4 regions of the Streptomyces sp. NBC_00554 genome follow, and region 2 is predicted to be linked to each of the others. Evidence: riboswitches for the same ligand, from Rfam matches in the RefSeq annotation. Region 2 holds a riboswitch; each other region holds the start of a gene.
The links. Region 2 has a riboswitch for cyclic di-AMP ahead of OG266_RS39660 (C40 family peptidase). Riboswitches for the same ligand answer to the same signal wherever they lie in the genome.
Positions count from the first base shown of each region.

Region 1: linked by a shared signal. The riboswitch ahead of OG266_RS11030 (M23 family metallopeptidase) and the one ahead of OG266_RS39660 (C40 family peptidase) in region 2 are both predicted to bind cyclic di-AMP.
Region 3: linked by a shared signal. The riboswitch ahead of OG266_RS18085 (LysM peptidoglycan-binding domain-containing protein) and the one ahead of OG266_RS39660 (C40 family peptidase) in region 2 are both predicted to bind cyclic di-AMP.
Region 4: linked by a shared signal. The riboswitch ahead of OG266_RS26355 (transglycosylase family protein) and the one ahead of OG266_RS39660 (C40 family peptidase) in region 2 are both predicted to bind cyclic di-AMP.

Region 1 covers NZ_CP107799.1:2,530,999-2,535,185, forward strand. Annotated here, with positions in the region: gene OG266_RS11020 (HPr family phosphocarrier protein) at 1-271, shown strand, start outside; gene OG266_RS11025 (GntR family transcriptional regulator) at 481-1,176, opposite strand; gene OG266_RS11030 (M23 family metallopeptidase) at 1,389-2,153, opposite strand; cyclic di-AMP (ydaO/yuaA leader) riboswitch at 2,166-2,326, opposite strand; gene OG266_RS11035 (M16 family metallopeptidase) at 2,540-3,928, opposite strand; gene OG266_RS11040 (M16 family metallopeptidase) at 3,925-4,187, opposite strand, start outside.
Region 2 covers NZ_CP107799.1:8,936,539-8,940,725, reverse strand. Annotated here, with positions in the region: gene OG266_RS39675 (twin-arginine translocation signal domain-containing protein) at 1-286, shown strand, start outside; gene OG266_RS39670 (ATP-dependent Clp protease proteolytic subunit) at 418-1,053, shown strand; gene OG266_RS39665 (hypothetical protein) at 1,061-1,369, shown strand; cyclic di-AMP (ydaO/yuaA leader) riboswitch at 1,719-1,905, shown strand; gene OG266_RS39660 (C40 family peptidase) at 1,909-2,382, shown strand; gene OG266_RS39655 (DUF6328 family protein) at 2,472-2,990, shown strand; gene OG266_RS39650 (ATP-binding protein) at 3,046-3,504, opposite strand; gene OG266_RS39645 (helix-turn-helix domain-containing protein) at 3,717-4,187, shown strand, end outside.
Region 3 covers NZ_CP107799.1:4,182,900-4,187,086, forward strand. Annotated here, with positions in the region: gene OG266_RS18080 (CocE/NonD family hydrolase) at 1-1,364, shown strand, start outside; cyclic di-AMP (ydaO/yuaA leader) riboswitch at 1,717-1,867, shown strand; gene OG266_RS18085 (LysM peptidoglycan-binding domain-containing protein) at 1,872-2,627, shown strand; gene OG266_RS18090 (hypothetical protein) at 2,813-4,187, shown strand, end outside.
Region 4 covers NZ_CP107799.1:5,962,211-5,966,397, forward strand. Annotated here, with positions in the region: gene OG266_RS26340 (globin domain-containing protein) at 1-52, opposite strand, end outside; gene OG266_RS26345 (cytochrome P450) at 211-1,503, shown strand; gene OG266_RS26350 (transglycosylase family protein) at 1,686-2,642, shown strand; cyclic di-AMP (ydaO/yuaA leader) riboswitch at 2,826-2,990, shown strand; gene OG266_RS26355 (transglycosylase family protein) at 2,995-3,684, shown strand; gene eno (phosphopyruvate hydratase) at 4,020-4,187, shown strand, end outside.

The sequences.
Region 1 (4,187 bases), 6.4 Mb from region 2:
CCGCGTCAACGTCGGCTGGGCCGAGGGCCTCCACGCCCGCCCCGCCTCCATCTTCGTCCGGGCGGCCACGGCCTCCGGCGTCCCCGTGACGATCGCCAAGGCTGACGGCAACCCCGTCAACGCGGCCTCCATGCTCGCGGTCCTCGGCCTGGGTGCCCAGGGCGGCGAGGAGATCGTCCTCGCGTCCGAGGCCGAGGGCGCGGACGTCGCCCTCGACCGTCTGGCGAAGCTGGTCGCCGAGGGGCTCGAGGAGCTTCCCGAGACCGTCTGAGACACCTCTTTGCGCCTTAACCGGCGCCGCTCTCGCGGTGGTGGTTGCGCGCCGTTGGGGTTTCTCAATTGATGGTTGGGGTGTTCGACGCTCCAAAAAATGCCACGCAGGGCCCGTCCGAATTATCGGGCGGGCCCTTCGCAATTCCATTGTGCGGGCAGCATAAATAATCTCCCGCGAATTACTCCTCTTTGTATACGGCGCTCTTGTTAATGCCGCAGGCCCGTCATGTTTACGGGATGTTGCGAAGTCCTCACACGGTCCGGGCGATCTCCCGCGCCGGGAAAGCGAAGCCGGTGCGCGGCCGTCGCGCGTTCGGTGTGCAGGGCCGTGATCGCCCGGGCCCGCTCACTGTCGCCGCGCGCCACGGCGTCCACGATCCCGCCGTGCTCGGCCCAGGATTCCGCGGGGTTGGCCGGTGCCTCGACCGCGTACATCCAGGCGATCTTGTGCCGCAGCTGGGCGAGCGTGGAGGTCAGCGCGGTGCTTCCGGAGGCCTGCGCGAGGGTCTCGTGGAACCAGCCGCCCAGCGAGCGCAGATCCTCGCTGTTGCCCCTCCTGGCCCGCTCCTGACCCAGCCTGACCAGGCCTCGGAGCACCTTGAGGTGGGCTTCGGTGCGGCGCTGTGCGGCCCGCGCGGCGCCCAGCGGCTCAAGGAGCATGCGCATCTCGAGCAGGTCCCCGGCCTCCTGCTCGGTCGGCTCCGCGACACACGCGCCCGCGTGCCGCCGGGTGACGACGAAGCCCTCGGCTTCCAGCGTGCGCAGGGCCTCACGCACGGGGACGCGCGAGACGCCGTAGCGGCGCGCGAGCAGTTCCTCGGTGAGCCGGCTGCCGCGCTCGTAGACACCCGCGACGATGTCGTCGCGGATCGCTGTGCATACCGAGTGCGCAGGAACACGCATACCGGACCTCCGCTTTAATCCCCGTGAAACGCCGTCGATTGACGCTTGTTCAGTGACTCTATTGCAGAGACTCGGAATTTCCGATGGCGGACCGGAATCCATGGATATTTTTTGGACAGGAAGCGGTTCGAAACCACAAGGCCCCGGCTCGTGCGAGCCGGGGCCTTGTACAGGTACGTAAGCGAGTGATCAGTCGTTCATGCCGGGCGGCGTCAGACGTTCACACCGTGCGAGCGGAGGTACGCGACGGGGTCGATGTCCGAGCCGTACTCGGCGGTCGTCCGGGCCTCGAAGTGGAGGTGCGGCCCGGTGGTGTTGCCGGTGGACCCGGAGAGGCCTATCTGCCGGCCCGGGGTGACCGTCTGGCCCACGGAGACGCCGATGGACGACAGGTGGCCGTACTGCGTGTACGTGCCGTCGTTCATCTTGATGACGATGTTGTTGCCGTAGGCGCCGCCCCAGCCGGCCTCGACGACGGTGCCGGAGCCGACCGCGTGGACCGAGGTGCCGGACGCGGCATGGAAGTCGATGCCGGTGTGGCTGCCGGAGGACCAGAGGCTGCCGCCGGTCTTGTAGCCGGTGGAGACGTACGAGCCGGTGACCGGTGAGACGAAGGTGTTGAGGCGCTTGCGCTCGGCCTCGCGGGCGGCGCGCTCCTTGGCCTCGCGCTCCTCCTTGGCCTTCTCCTCGGCCTTCTTCTTCGCGGCCGCGTCGGCCTTCTTCTTCGCGGCTGCCTCGTCGGCGGCGTGCTGCTGGGCCGCGGCCTGCGCGTCGATCTGGTCGGCGATCGAGTCACCGATCTCGATGGCCTGGGTCAGACCGGTCTGCTCGACCGAGTTGTCCGCGGCGAGCGCCGGGGAGGCCAGGGAGCCGAGGACGCCGGTGGTGGTGAGCGCCGCGACGCCGATGGCGTTCTTGGTCGTGCGCTGCACGCGGCTCGGGCGACGGTGCTTGCCTGTGCCACAGGTGAACGCCATGTAGGGGCTGATCCTTTCCTTCCTTCTCGCCTACCGGGTTAGCTGACGGGTTCGGAGCAGGAAGGTCTCCTACGGACCACCTCCGGAGAGGGCGTCCGATTCACCCCAGGGACTACGTGTGGGTCCCCGGCTCCCCTGGCTCACGCCGTACGGGGACTAAGCGATGGCTGTCCGGTGCCGCGGGCGCGGCGCACTGCCTGACGAACAGCCGGACCGACGCTAAACGGGACATCTTTCAATCGACAAACGGATCACGGCTTTTGTAGCGCATGCCACAGGGCAGACAGGCAACCTCTCTATCAATACGGACAAATGGGGGCCCAGGAGACTCCGTGGTCTCCTGGGCCCCCATGGGAGCGTGCTGTTCCGCTCTGTCCTACTCGGCCCTACTCCGCCGGAACGACGCTCACTTCACCGATTCCGAGCGCCTTGACGGGCTCCTCGATCGTCGCGGCGTCGCCCACCAGGACGGTCACCAGGCGGTCCACCGGGAAGGCGCTCACGGCGGCCGCGGTGGCCTCCACGGTGCCGGTGGCGGCGAGCTGCTGATACAGCGTCGCCTGGTAGTCGTCGGGCAGGTGCTGCTCGACCTGGTCGGCCAGCGTGCCCGCGACGGCCGCCGCCGTCTCGAACTTGAGGGGCGCCACACCCACCAGGTTCTGTACGGCGATGTCGCGCTCGGCGTCCGTCAGGCCCTCCGCGGCGAGGGTGCGCAGCACCTTCCAGAGGTCGTCGAGTGCCGGGCCGGTGTTCGGGGTGTCCACGGAGCCGCTGATGGCGAGCATCGCGATACCGGTGCCGTCCGGGGCCGAGCGCAGCACCTGGCCGAACGCCCGCACACCGTAGGTGTAACCCTTCTCCTCGCGCAGGACGCGGTCCAGACGCGAGGTGAGGGTGCCGCCGAGGCAGTACGTGCCGAGCACCTGGGCGGGCCAGACGCGGTCGTGCCGGTCGGCGCCGACACGGCCGATGAGCAGCTGCGTCTGGACGGCGCCGGGGCGGTCCACGATGACGACACGGCCGGTGTCGTCGGCGGTCACCGGCGGCACGGGGCGCGGCTCGGCGGACGAGCCGGTCCAGGCGCCGAGCGTGTCGGCGAGCAGCGCGTCGACGTCGACCCCGGTGAGGTCGCCGACGATCACGGTGGTGGCCGTGGCGGGGCGTACGTGCTTCTCGTAGAAGGCGCGTACGGCTCCCGAGTCGATCGCCTCGACCGTCTCCTCGGTGCCCTGGCGCGGACGGGACATGCGCGAGGTGGCCGGGAACAGCTCCTTGGAGAGCTCCTTCGCGGCGCGGCGTGCCGGGTTGGCGGTCTCGTGCGGGATCTCGTCCAGCCGGTTGCGCACCAGCCGCTCGACCTCGCTGTCCGCGAACGCCGGTGCCCTCAGGGCGTCGGCGAGCAGATCGAGCGCCTTCGGGAGGCGCGAGACGGGGACTTCGAGCGACAGGCGTACGCCGGGGTGGTCGGCGTACGAGTCGAGCGTGGCCCCGCAGCGCTCCAGCTCGGCCGCGAACTCCTCGGCGGAGAGCTTGTCGGTGCCCTCGGAGAAGGCCCTCGCCATGATCGTGGCGATGCCGTCGAGGCCCGCGGGCTCGGCCTCCAGCGGCGCGGCGAGCAGCACCTCCACGGCGACGACCTGCTGGCCGGGGCGGTGGCAGCGCAGCACGGTCAGGCCGTTGCCGAGGGTGCCACGGTCGGGTGCGGGGAACGCCCACGGCCTGGCCTCGCCGGCCTGCGGCTGGGGGTGGAACTCCATGGTGGCGAGCTCGGTCACTTCGCCGCCTCCTCGTCGGTGTCTTCGGCGTCTTCAGTGGCGATCGGTTCGTAGACGAGAACCGCGCGGTTGTCGGGGCGCAGGCGGGACTTGGCGACCTCCTGGACCTCCTCGGCGGTGATGTCGAGGACGCGCTGTACGGCGGTCAGGGCGAGCTGCGGGTCGCCGAACAGGACGGCGTACCGGCACAGTTCGTCGGCGCGGCCCGCGACCGTACCGAGCCTGTCCAGCCACTCGCGCTCCAACTGGGCCTGGGCGC
Region 2 (4,187 bases):
CTCCAGTGGGCCGGCACAGGCCACGGCGACTGAAGCAACGGAGACCGCCGACGCCGCGACGGTCACCTTCCCCAGCGGCACGGAGTTCAGCGGCACGGCGCTTCTCCCGGTCGACGACTACGTGGGCCAGATCAGCCTGAGTTTCAGCATCGGGTTCTCCGAAGCTCCGACAGCGAACACCATCACCCCCCTGGAAATAGCGAACGCCCTCAACGAACTGACCGCGTCCCGCGGTTGGCCCGCCATAACGTTCTACGGCACACCCGCCCCGGCCCCCCTCACCTGACCCTCGCCGTACACCGAATCCCCGTGGAGCACCTAGCTCCACGGGGATTTTCGCTGTCAGCGAGCACCCTCCGAAGGCATACGTACGTCCTGTACATTTTTTACAGAAGCGATGCCGAGGAGGCGTAAGCCATGAACCGCCCGTCCGCCCGCCATGTCCTGCCCGAGTTCACCGAACGCTCCAGCGCGGGCCACCGGACCCTGGACCCGTATTCGAAGCTGCTCGACGAGCGGATCGTGTTCCTCGGGACGCCGGTCGACGACACGTCGGCGAACGACGTGATGGCTCAGTTCATGCACCTGGAGTACCTGGCGCCGGACCGGGACATCTCGCTGTACATCAACTCCCCCGGCGGCTCACTCAGCGCGATGACCGCCGTCTACGACACGATGCAGTTCGTCACCTGCGAGGTGGAGACCGTCTGTCTCGGCCAGGCCGCTTCGGCCGCCGCCGTGCTCCTTGCGGGCGGTACGCCGGGCAAGCGGTTCGCGCTGCCGGGTGCCCGCGTGCTGATCCACCAGCCGTCGTTTCCCGAGCCGATCCACGGGCAGGCTTCTGATCTGGCCATCCAGGCCGAGGAGTTGACGCGTACTCGGAGGATGCTGGAGGAGATGCTCGTGCGGCACACAGGCCAGAGTCCGGAGCGGGTCGCCGCGGACATCGAGCGGGACAAGATCCTCGACGCGCCGGCGGCACTGGCGTACGGACTGATCGACGGCATCATCCCGAGCCGCAAGGCTTCCCGCCCCACACCCGGCGCGAGGTGAGCGGCCGATGCTCCCACCCGAACTGCCCCCGCTGCCCGCACTGACGCGCGCGGAAGCCGAGTTGATCGACCGTTACCTGGACGTGGTCGACCTGCTCGGCCGCATCAACCCGGCCCGCCCCGGGGACACCTACCGAGGCCTGAGGGCCGCTCAGGCGCTGGTCGCCAAGGCGACGGCGCTGCGGGACGCCCTCGCGCTGATGCATCAGCGGGGCGAGAGCGAGGTGCACGCCCCGACCCTGGCGCAGGCCCTGCGTGTCCTCGACGGCGAGCGGCGGGCGGCCCGCGTCACCCTGCCGCCTGGTTCCGACAGTTGACGCACCCCTACCCGGGCCACCGCACGCACCGACCCGTCGGAGCGTCCGGCCCGGGTTTCAAACGGACCAGATGGTGTACCCCCGGATGGCGTAGACACCCGTCCTTCCAAGAGCGCGCAGAAGTTGCGCAACGCGCGTAGCGCGGATGCGTACTTGAAGCCCTCCGTCGCTGGTACGGGCGTCGTCGGCCTACTGGACACTCGCTCGAACGGCGGGGTGTCCACCCGAACGGGTGAGTGGTGAGTAACCCCACAAACCGCCGATTCCGCTCGGATTTTCCGACATCAATGCGTGAAGATCCCTTCCGACGACAAGCCCCCGCCACACCGGCGGGGCGGTCCGGGTCGGACGCCGAGTCCTGCCGCCTCCCGGATGACCGGTCGACAGATGTGCATCGGCAGGAGTGGAGGACCCAGCACGACGGGCCGCCGGAGAGATCCGGGCGGTCCTTGGGGTGAAGCCGCAGCACGCGGCCGGGCTACTTCGCCAGCCCGAATCCGACAGGTCATCCTTCACAGGCGGCTGACGAAGGGTTGCGCATGACTGCGCTCAATCGTGTCCCGTCGCTGTGGACGAGGGCCGGTACGGCCTCGGCTCTCACCATCGCCGCCGTGGGCGGCAGCCTCGTGGTCCCAGGCGTCGCATCCGACGCCGAAGCGGCCACCCTGGCGACGAAGGCACTTCAGGTCGCGGCTTCCAAGAAGGGCTCCCCGTACAAGTACGGCGCCGCTGGGCCGCGCCGCTTCGACTGCTCCGGGCTCACGCTCTACTCGTACAAGAAGGCAGGCAAGAAGCTGCCTCGTACGGCCGCGGCGCAGTACAACAAGACCAACCATGTCTCCGCCTCCAAACGCAAGGCCGGAGACCTCGTGTTCTTCCACTCGGGCCGGAGCGTGTACCACGTCGGCATCTACGCCGGGAAGGGAAAGATCTGGCACTCCCCGAAGACCGGGGAGGTAGTGAAGCTCCAGAAGATCTGGACGAAGAGCGTCTGGTACGGACGGGTCAGCTGACCCGTCCGTGGGGGCGACGGCACGCGCCGTCGCCCCCACGGGACGTGCGGCAGGGCGTGAAACACGGTCGAACCGGTTACTCGTCCACCATGGTGGAACAACGTCCCCGCACGGAACGCGACGAGAAACCTCTTGAGCGCGCCGACCGCAATTTCGCCGAGCTCCTCCAGGAGCTGCGGGTCACCCAGACCGGCGTGCAGATCCTCTTCGCCTTTCTCCTGACCCTGGCCTTCACCCAGCGCTTCCCTTCGCTGGACACGGCACAGCGCGCCACGTACGTCACCACCCTCCTGCTCGCGTTCCTGGCCGCCGCCCTGTTCACGGCGCCGGCCGCCCTGCACCGGTCGCTGTTCCAGCAGAACGTCAAACCCGCCATCGTGCGGGTCTCCTCCTGGCTGACCCACGTCGGCCTATACGTGTTGATGCTGGCGTTCACCGGAGCGGTGCTCCTCGTCGTGGACGTGACGCTGGGGCGCGGCGCCGGGATCGCCGCGGGCGCGGGCACTCTGGCCGTCTGCCTGGCGCTGTGGACCGTTCTGCCCCGGCTGGTGGGGCGCTACATCACGTCCACACAGGGTCGAGGAGAGGAATCGGACCCAGCAGCGTGAGTTCGCTGCGCGGCGCCTTCGGACGCGCCGCCGCGCAGCACAACTGGACCGGGTTTCAGGGCTCTTGCGGACCCCCTGCCGTCACCGGCTCGACCGGTGCCGTCCAGGGCAGTTCGATGGAGATGGTCTTGCCGCCTTCGCGAGTGGGCCGGACGGTGAGTCTGCCGCCGCACTCGGCGGTCAGCCAGCGGATGATCACCATGCCGCGTCCGTTGTCCTGCTGGACGGCCGCGGGCAGTCGTTTGGGAAAGCGTGGGTGGCTGTCGGTGACGCCGAGGCGCAGGTGTTCGTCCCGCTCGAGGCGGACGTCCACTCTGAAGGTGGGCGACTGCCCGAAAGTGTGCTGGACGGCGTTGGTGGCTAGTTCGGACACGATCAGGCGTACGGTGTCGGCGACTTCGGAGTCACCCGGCAGGCCCCATTCGGCCAGCACTTCGGCGACGAATTTCCGGGCCGCGGAGACCGAGGCTGGATCGCTCGGCAGAGTGACGGATGCTTCCTGATGGTCTGCCATGGCGCGGTCGTCCCTTTCCCACGGGACCGGGGTCCGACACGGAGCGGATGGTTCGAGTACGGTCCCGGACTGGTGCTTCGCGCCAGACTGCCATTACCTGGCCGGTCACGGGTGCGATCCACCGAGATATGCATATATCTGTCGCTCGAAGCGGTGAACTCTGCGACGGAGGACCGTATTTGGGCGGCTCGGAAGGAGTAAGGAGTACGGCCATGCAGTACGGTCCCGCAGTACGCCGCCGCAAGCTCGGTGCAGAACTGCGTGCTCTGCGCGTAGGTGCGGGTCTCACGAGCGGGGAGGCGGCCCGTCTTCTCGGCTGGCACCAGTCGAAGGTGAGCCGGATCGAGACCGGCACGAGTGGGGTCAAGCCCTCGGACGTGGAGCGGCTCCTGGACGCGTACGCCGTCGAGGAACCCGAGTTACGGGACCTCCTGGTGGTGCTGGCGGGTGCGGAGGGCAACGGGCGGCACCACTGGTGGCACGCCTACCGCGGTGTGCTGCCACCGACGTACCGCGACTTCATCAGTCTGGAGTCGCAGGCCAGCGGAATGCGCACGCTGGAGACGTCCGTGGTGCCGGGGTTGCTGCAGACACCCGAGTACGCCCGTGCGGTGACTCGGGCCGCCGTGGGGGGACTTGAGGACAGCAAGCTCGACGCGCTCGTCGAGGTGCGCCTGGCCCGG
Region 3 (4,187 bases), 4.8 Mb from region 2:
TCGAGCACCAGACGCGGGACGCGTACTGGCGCCACGGCAGCGTCTGCGAGGACTACGGCGCGATCCAGGCCGCCGTCCTCGCGGTGGGCGGCTGGCACGACCCGTACCGGGACACGGTGTTGCGCCTGGTCGAGAACCTGCCACCGGATCGCGTACGAGGCCTGATCGGCCCCTGGTCCCACCAGTACCCGGACCGGGGCCTGCCGCCGGGACCGGCGATCGGCTTCCTCCAGGAGACGCTGCGCTGGTGGGACCACTGGCTGCGCGACGGGGACACGGGCGTGATGTCGGAACCGCTCCTCCGCTCGTACGTCATGGACTCGCACCGCCCGGCAACGGTGTACGACGTGTTGCCGGGCCGGTGGGTGGGCGACGAGGCCTGGCCGTCCCCCTCCGTGACACCGGTCTCGTACGGCCTCCAGGGCGCGCCGGTACTGGTGCGCTCCCCGCAGCACACGGGCGTGGACGCGGGCCGCTTCTTCCCCTTCGGGAACGACGCGGACCTGCCGCCGGACCAGCGGGAGGAGGACGGGCGTTCGGCCTGCTTCGAGTTCGAAGTCCCGCAGGAGACCTGGGTGTTGGGCCGCCCGAAGGTGCGGTTGCGGCTGACGTCCTGGGCCGAGCGCGGCCAGGTGATCGCCCGGGTCTGCGACGTGGCCCCCGACGGCTCCTCCACACTCGTCACCCGTGGCGTCCTGAACCTGTCAGCACGCCATGGCCGTGACCAGGCGGTTCCCTGGAAACCGGGCTCTACGGAGGACGTGCTTTTCGACCTGAACGGCATCGGCCACGCCTTCCCGTCCGGTCACCGCATCCGCCTCGCGGTCTCCTCCGCGTACTGGCCGTGGATCTGGCCCCAGCCCGGCTCGGAGGCGGGCTTCACCCTGGACCCGGCGGGCAGCGCCCTCGAACTCCCCGTACGGGCAAGGCAGTCGTCGTCCCCGATCACCTTCGAGGAGCCGGAGGAGTCCGAACCCCTGGGCGTCGTCGTACCGGCGACCCTCGACGAACCACGCCCCGAACGCCTCGTCGTACGCGACGTCGCCAAGGGCGAGTGGCGCCTCGAAGTCGACCCCCGCTACGGCGGCACCCGCGTCTATCCCGACGGCCTCGAATTCACGGAGGACGCGGTGGAGACGTACACGATCAATGAGTCGGATCCGCTGTCGGCCCGGACGCGGTCGACCTGGTCGATCCGGCTGCATCGGCCGGATTTGCCTTGGGATGCGCGGGTCTCCACAACCTCCGAAATCACCTGCGATGCCGATGACTTCATCACCTTGAACGAGCTGATCTGCAAGGACGGGGACGAAGTGGTGTTCCACCGGACGTGGGAGCGGCGAATTCCGCGGACTGCGGGCTAGGGCCTGATCCGCCGGACAGGCCCTAGGCGGCCGCCGGTCATCGTGCCTTCGAGCGTCCAGCGATTGCCCGTATTGCACCTAGATTGCCCGCGTCGCCGCTTTGTTCATGCTTGGTCGCGTGAAATGGGTCACGTCCGGACAAGATCGACATCTGACCCCGGTTCACAATTGCCCATTCGCGAAAGGCAAGTTGAGTTTCACATTCCGGTGGAATCGGGCGATTCTCGCTGCAATCCACCGAGGCAAAAGCGATCTACGCCGCGAAATCGGGCCTTGTTCCCGACATGTGCTCTCGCATACGTTCGCGTCGATCCAGGCGGAACGCCGAATCCTGCCGCCGCCCGGAAACCCACCCACCCACGCGCTCACGGCAGGAGCGGGGGACCCAGGTAAGCCGCCGATCCGGACACCGGAACGGCTAGGGGTGAAGCCGCACCCACCACGCGGCCGGGCAGCTCCCGCCCGAACCCGACAGCTCACCTCGCAGGCGCCGGAGAGGAATTCGTCATGCCCGCACGAGGCAAGCACCGCCGCCCCAGGACCAACCACCTCACCCGCGGCATGGTCGCGGCGGGAACGGGCGGAGCCGCGCTCGCACTCCCCCTGGTGAGCGCGACCGGCGCCCACGCCGCCACCCAGGCGTCCGTGCCCGCCCAGGTGACCGCGGCGGCGAAGTCCGCTCCCGCCGCCGTGCCCGACGTCAAGCTCGTCACGTACAAGGTCGCCGCGGGCGACACCTTGTCCAAGATCGCGCGGGAACACACCAAGGACGGCAGCTGGCAGACGCTCTACAAGGCCAACGCCGCGGTCATCGGCAGCGACCCGGCGGCGCTGCGTCCGGGCACCACCCTGACGGTTGGCACGAAAACTGCCCAAACGTCCACGAAGTCGACCGGCTCCACCACGGAATCCGCGGCGGCCCCCGCCACCACCACGACCTACACGGACGACCTCGACGGCTGGATCAAGGAGTCCCTGGACGTCATGGCCAAGGCCGGAATCCCCGGCACCTACGACGGCATCCACCGCAACATCATTCGCGAGTCCGCGGGGAACCCCCTGGCCATCAACAACTGGGACTCCAACGCCGCCGCCGGCACCCCCTCCAAGGGCCTCCTCCAGGTCATCGACCCGACCTTCGCCGCCTACCACGTGGCCGGCACCTCGATGGACCCCTACGACCCGGTCGCGAACATCACGGCGGCCTGCAACTACGCCGCGGCGAAGTACGGTTCGATCGACAACGTCAACGGGGCCTACTGAGCAGGCAGTTCATCTCCGTACGACCGCCGGCGGACAGCTGGCGCATGGAACCGGCAGATCCATGCGCCTCTCCATGCGCCACAAAAATGCACCTGCCGGATCGCGGTCGGGAGCGTTATGCTCGCAGCGATGATGACTCAATCCGTAGGCAGATTGGGGGTCCCATCCGCGCAAGGTGAGTGCTGATGCTCACTCGGACCGCGAATGGGGATTCCCGCCTTTCCTTCTGGCTGCGCGTGCGCGAGTTCGCCGTGCCGCCCTCCATGATCGAGACTGCGACCGCCCGCCGCTCCGCCGGGGACTGGGCGGGGGCGTGTGCCGCCGCAGGTATCGACGTCGATTTCAATCTGCGTTCCGTGGCGCGCACGCATGGCCACGACCTCGCGGCCCGGATCCGGGCCGATCTCCGCCATCTGGCTCCCGACCTGTTGCGCTGGCACCTGCCGAGGGTCGCTCCTGACGGGCTGCTGCGCCCGGGGCTGACCATCGCCCTGGCACGGTACGAGTACGTGGCCGCGGGGCGTGAGGGCGCGCACCCGGTGTACCTCGTGGTCCGGACTCCGCCCGCCTGGGCGGACGCCGGCCAGCGGATCAGCCTCGCGCTGTGGGGCGGCCCCGGCTTCGAGTCCGGCTCATACCGGCATCCGCATCCTCACCCTCATCCTCATCCCAACCGGCGGTACCGGCTCGACCTGCACCGGCACCTGTGGGACGCGCGCAGGGCCGACGAGCTGAGGGTCCGGTCCGGGGCCGATCGGCCGCGCGCCCCCTCCGCCGACCCGGATCCGGATCCGGATCCGCTGGGGATGGTGCCGCAGGAACGCCGGTGTGCTGTCGACCGATGGGCGGCCGAGGCGGGGATCCTGCTGCACGCCGAAGGGCGTACGGACGGCACCGGTACCGTCGCCGTGCGGATCGGGGCCCGGCATCGGCTGGCCCTGAAGCTGACCGCGGACAGGGACGGCCTCGCGCCACCCGTCATGCGGATCGCCGCGGCGCCCACGGACGGCAGCGCCTCCGCACTGCCGGTACTGCCCGACGCGGCGACCTGGGTGCTGCCCGACCTGGAGCTGATCCGCACCGGTTCGCTCGAGGTCGACCGGCTGCATCCACTGGTCGCCTCGGCACTGATGACGGGTCGCTCGCCGACCCGCTCCTCCCCCGTTCCGGACCGGGCCGCGGGCCAACCGCGACTCGTGGAGTGCCGTGGGGCCGAGCACCGGATCGGCCTGGTCGACGGGGTACTGGCGGCGCTGGACCACGACCCCGCCGAGGTCCGCCGGGAGGAACTGCTGGTCGCGCTCACCGGCACTCCGCTCCCCTGTCTGCAGGCCATCGACGAGGCACACCGGCGTCCGGACTGTCTCGCCGGCGTCCGCGAACGCCTGGTCCACGGCGACACCGCCGGCGCGCTGGCCGTCGTCGAAGGCCTGCTCGGCCCCGACGCGGTGCTGCGCGGCGGCGCCCTGCGGGACGAGCTGGAGGCGGCCGCGGCACGGCGGATCACGTACGGGTTGTTCAGGGCGGGCCTGATCGGACCCGCGCCGGGACCCGGGCCCG
Region 4 (4,187 bases), 3.0 Mb from region 2:
CGGCCCGTCTCTCGACGACCGCGAAGCTGGATCTGAGTATTTCGGGGTCCACTTCGCGAATGTAGGGACTTGTCGAGCCGCAGAGTCAAACAGCAGGTGATTTGCGGACAGCCTGGGGTGAAGTGTGCGGGGCGGCCGGCACCGTGGTCCGGGTCGGCCGGGCAAGGCCTCCTCGCCTGCCCGGACACCGTCCCCGGATACGGTCAAGGAGTGACCGAGCACCCCACCCCCGCAGGCCCTGCCCCCGAACTCTTCAGCTGGGAGTTCGCCACCAACCCCTACCCGGCGTACGCCTGGCTCCGCGAGCACGCCCCCGTGCACAGGACCCGGCTGCCCAGCGGTGTGGAGGCCTGGCTGGTCACCCGGTACGCCGACGCCAAGCACGCTCTCGCCGACGGACGGCTCAGCAAGAACCCGGCGCATCACGACGAACCCGCCCATGCCAAGGGCAAGACGGGCATCCCGGGTGAGCGCAAGGCCGAGCTGATGACGCATCTGCTCAACATCGATCCGCCGGATCACACCCGGCTGCGCCGGCTCGTCAGCAAGGCGTTCACGCCGCGCCGGGTGGCCGAGTTCGCGCCGCGCGTGCAGGAGATCACCGATCACCTCATCGACCAGTTCGCGGAGAAGGGGTCCGCAGACCTGATCCACGAGTTCGCCTTCCCGCTCCCCATCTACGCCATCTGCGAGCTCCTCGGCGTCCCCCGCGAGGACCAGGACGACTTCCGGGACTGGGCGGGGATGATGATCCGGCACGGGGGAGGGCCGCGGGGCGGTGTCGCACGGTCCGTCAAGAAGATGCGCGGATATCTGGCCGAGCTGATCCACCGCAAGCGCGAGGCGCTGCCCGAACACGCCGCCCCCGGCGAGGACCTCGTCTCCGGCCTCATCCGCGCCTCCGACCACGGTGAGCACCTCACGGAGAACGAGGTGGTGGCCATGGCCTTCATCCTCCTGTTTGCCGGTTTTGAGACGACCGTGAACTTGATCGGCAACGGCACGTACGCCCTCCTCACCCACCCCGAGCAGCGGCAGCGACTGCAGAAGTCCCTTGCCGCCGGGGAGAGTGGACTGCTCGAAACCGGTGTCGAGGAACTCCTTCGCTTCGACGGCCCTGTGGAGCTGGCCACTTGGCGGTTCGCGACCGAGGCCGTCCGGCTCGGCGGACAGGACATCGCACCCGGCGACCCCGTCCTCGTCGTACTGGCGGCTGCGGACCGTGACCCCGAACGCTTCGCGCAGCCGGACACCCTCGACCTCTCCCGCCGTGACAACCAGCATCTCGGCTACGGACACGGCATCCACTACTGCCTCGGCGCACCCCTCGCCCGCCTGGAGGGCCAGACCGCGCTGGCCACCCTCCTCACCCGCCTCCCCGACCTCCAACTCGCGGGAGATTCCGCCGATTTGCGATGGCGCGGTGGGCTCATTATGCGCGGATTGCGCACACTTCCAGTGGAGTTCACGCCTCCGCTCCAGTTGTCCACCGGGCCTTCGTAAGGCACTTCGGGGGCGCGAAAAGCTGACGGTCCATCAACATTGTGATCTTCACGTGATCTACGCTGCATCGACTTGTGACAAGCGTTCGAGTGCCGATACGTTCAATGACCAGCGCGGATCATCCGTCGCAGACGTCTCCGTACGTCGCTTTAGTCACCTGCTGTCACGTGAAAGGCTTCCGCATGCTCTCCGGGAACGGCCGCCATCGTCGCCCCCGTCAGGCTCCGGCTCTCATCGTCGCGGCAGGAGTGACCGGATCGGCCATCGCGATCCCGTTGCTCGGTGCCACGAGTGCGAGCGCGGCCGACGCCACCACCTGGGACCGTGTCGCGGAGTGCGAGACGGGCGCCTCCTGGAGCGACAACACCGGTGACGGGTACTACGGCGGGCTGCACTTGACCCAGTGGGACTGGGAGAACTACGGCGGCATCGAATACGCCCCGAGCGCCGACCAGGCCAGCCGCTCGCAGCAGATAGCAGTCGCCGAGAAGATCCTCGACGGCCGCGGAGTCGTCGCCTGGCCCACCTGTGGACCCCTCTCCGGGCTCAGCAAGGACTCGGCCTCGGCGGACGTCGACACGGGCGTGTCGGACGACTCGTCGTCCGACGCCTCCACTTCGGACTCCTCCGACTCTTCGAGCTCGGAATCGACCGACTCATCCGGTTCGCTCGACTTGTCTGCTTCGTCCAGCCCCTCTCCGTCCGCGTCGTCCTCGTCCGACACGTCGACCAAGTCCGACACTTCGGACGCGGACGAGGGTGCGGACTCGAGCGCGACAAACGATGACGACTCGGACAAGTCGGCCCAGAGTGACGACTCTTCGGATGCGTCCGACAGTGCGACGACCGGCGCCGGGCGTCACCGCGGCGACACCGCCACCGAGGGCACGACCGACGGCCGTACGGACAGCACGGCCGGGCGGCATGCCTCGCGTGACTCCGACGGCCTTCGCGGCGTCGTCGACGGTTCGTACGTCGTCCGCGTCGGCGACAGTCTCTCGGCCATCGCCGACGCCCTTGGCCTCGAAGGCGGATGGGCCGAGCTGTACGCCGAGAACGAGGAGACGGTGGGCACCGACGCGAACCTCATTCTCCCCGGTCAGAGCCTTGCAGTTGGTGCCGAACCGGGCGAAAAGTAGCGGGAGTTCGCGTCATGGTTCGCCATGGAATGTCCGGTTTGGTGAGAATGAGAGATGGATCTCAGACCCCCTGATCGTCTTTGAAATTCCGCCGATCGCCTGCTTACGGTCGTGACCGCTCGCCACAGCGGGCCCCGACGATCGCAACGCCGAATCCTGCCAGCGGCCGTACGGGAACAGTCGTCGCGTCAAGCGCCGTAGGCAGGAGCGGGGGACCCAAGGTAAGTGCCGAGCCCGGTAGTTGACCGGGAGCGGCTTGGGGTGAAGACGTGCGCCGAGAGGTGCGCGACCGGGCACTCACCCGCCCGAACCCGACAGCTCACCTCGCAGGCGTCGGTGAGGGGATCACTTCATGCTGCGTTCGTGCAAGGGCAAGCACCGTCGCCCGTCCAAGGTCACCCGCATTGCCACGCTCGCCGGGGTGACCGGCGTCGCCGTCGCCGCCCCGCTGATGGCGTCCGGCACCGCCTCCGCCGCCACCACCTCCGAGTGGGACACCGTCGCCCAGTGCGAGTCCGGCGGCAACTGGGCCATCAACACCGGCAACGGTTACTACGGCGGTCTGCAGTTCTCCTCCTCCACCTGGTCCGCGTACGGCGGCAGCGCTTACGCCGCCACCGCCGACCAGGCCTCCAAGTCCCAGCAGATAACGGTCGCCGAGAAGGTCCTCGCCGCACAGGGCAAGGGCGCCTGGCCGTCCTGCGGCACGGGCCTGTCGAGCGCCGCGTACGACGGTGGTACGAGCGACTCGTCCTCGTCCTCCTCGTCGTCGAGCAGCGAGCAGAGCACCACTCCTTCGCAGCAGTCGAACACGTCCACCGCGACGACCAAGACCGCCAAGGCGAAGACCGTCGAGACCCCGACCGGCAAGAAGGTCAAGAAGGGTGACGGCGAGTACAAGGTGAAGAAGAACGACACCCTCAGCGCCATCGCCGAGGCGAAGAACGTCAAGGGTGGCTGGCAGCAGCTGCTCAAGCTGAACAAGGACATCATCGACGACGCGGACTTCATCTACCCGGGTCAGCAGCTGCACCTCAGCTGAGGTCCGAGAGCTGAGGGGCAGCGGTTGTCGGCCCACGGCGGTCGGCTGACACCAGGCTCGTAGCTGAACCTCAGCTCTCTCCTATACGTGGTCTCCATACTGAAGGCCTCGTGTGGGTCACCCCCGTCCCCACGGGCTCCCCGCTCCGGTGCGTGTTCCCCCGTACGCACCGGGGCGGGGTTTTTCATTCCTTTTTTGTTCCGTTCTGGAACAATGTTTACCCTGTGTTCTGCCCAAGGGGTGGTCGACCGGCTGGCCGATCGCTCCGAGCCGGTTAGGCTCATCCCGCAGGGTTCCAAAAAGCCCCGCGTACCCGCGTCACATCCCAGAAGGAGATGCTCGTGCCGTCCATCGACGTCGTCGTAGCCCGGGAAATCCTCGACTCGCGAGGGAACCCCACCGTCGAGGTCGAGGTCGGCCTCGATGACGGCAGCACGGGTCGTGCCGCCGTCCCGTCCGGCGCCTCCACCGGCGCCTTCGAGGCCATCGAGCTCCGCGACGGT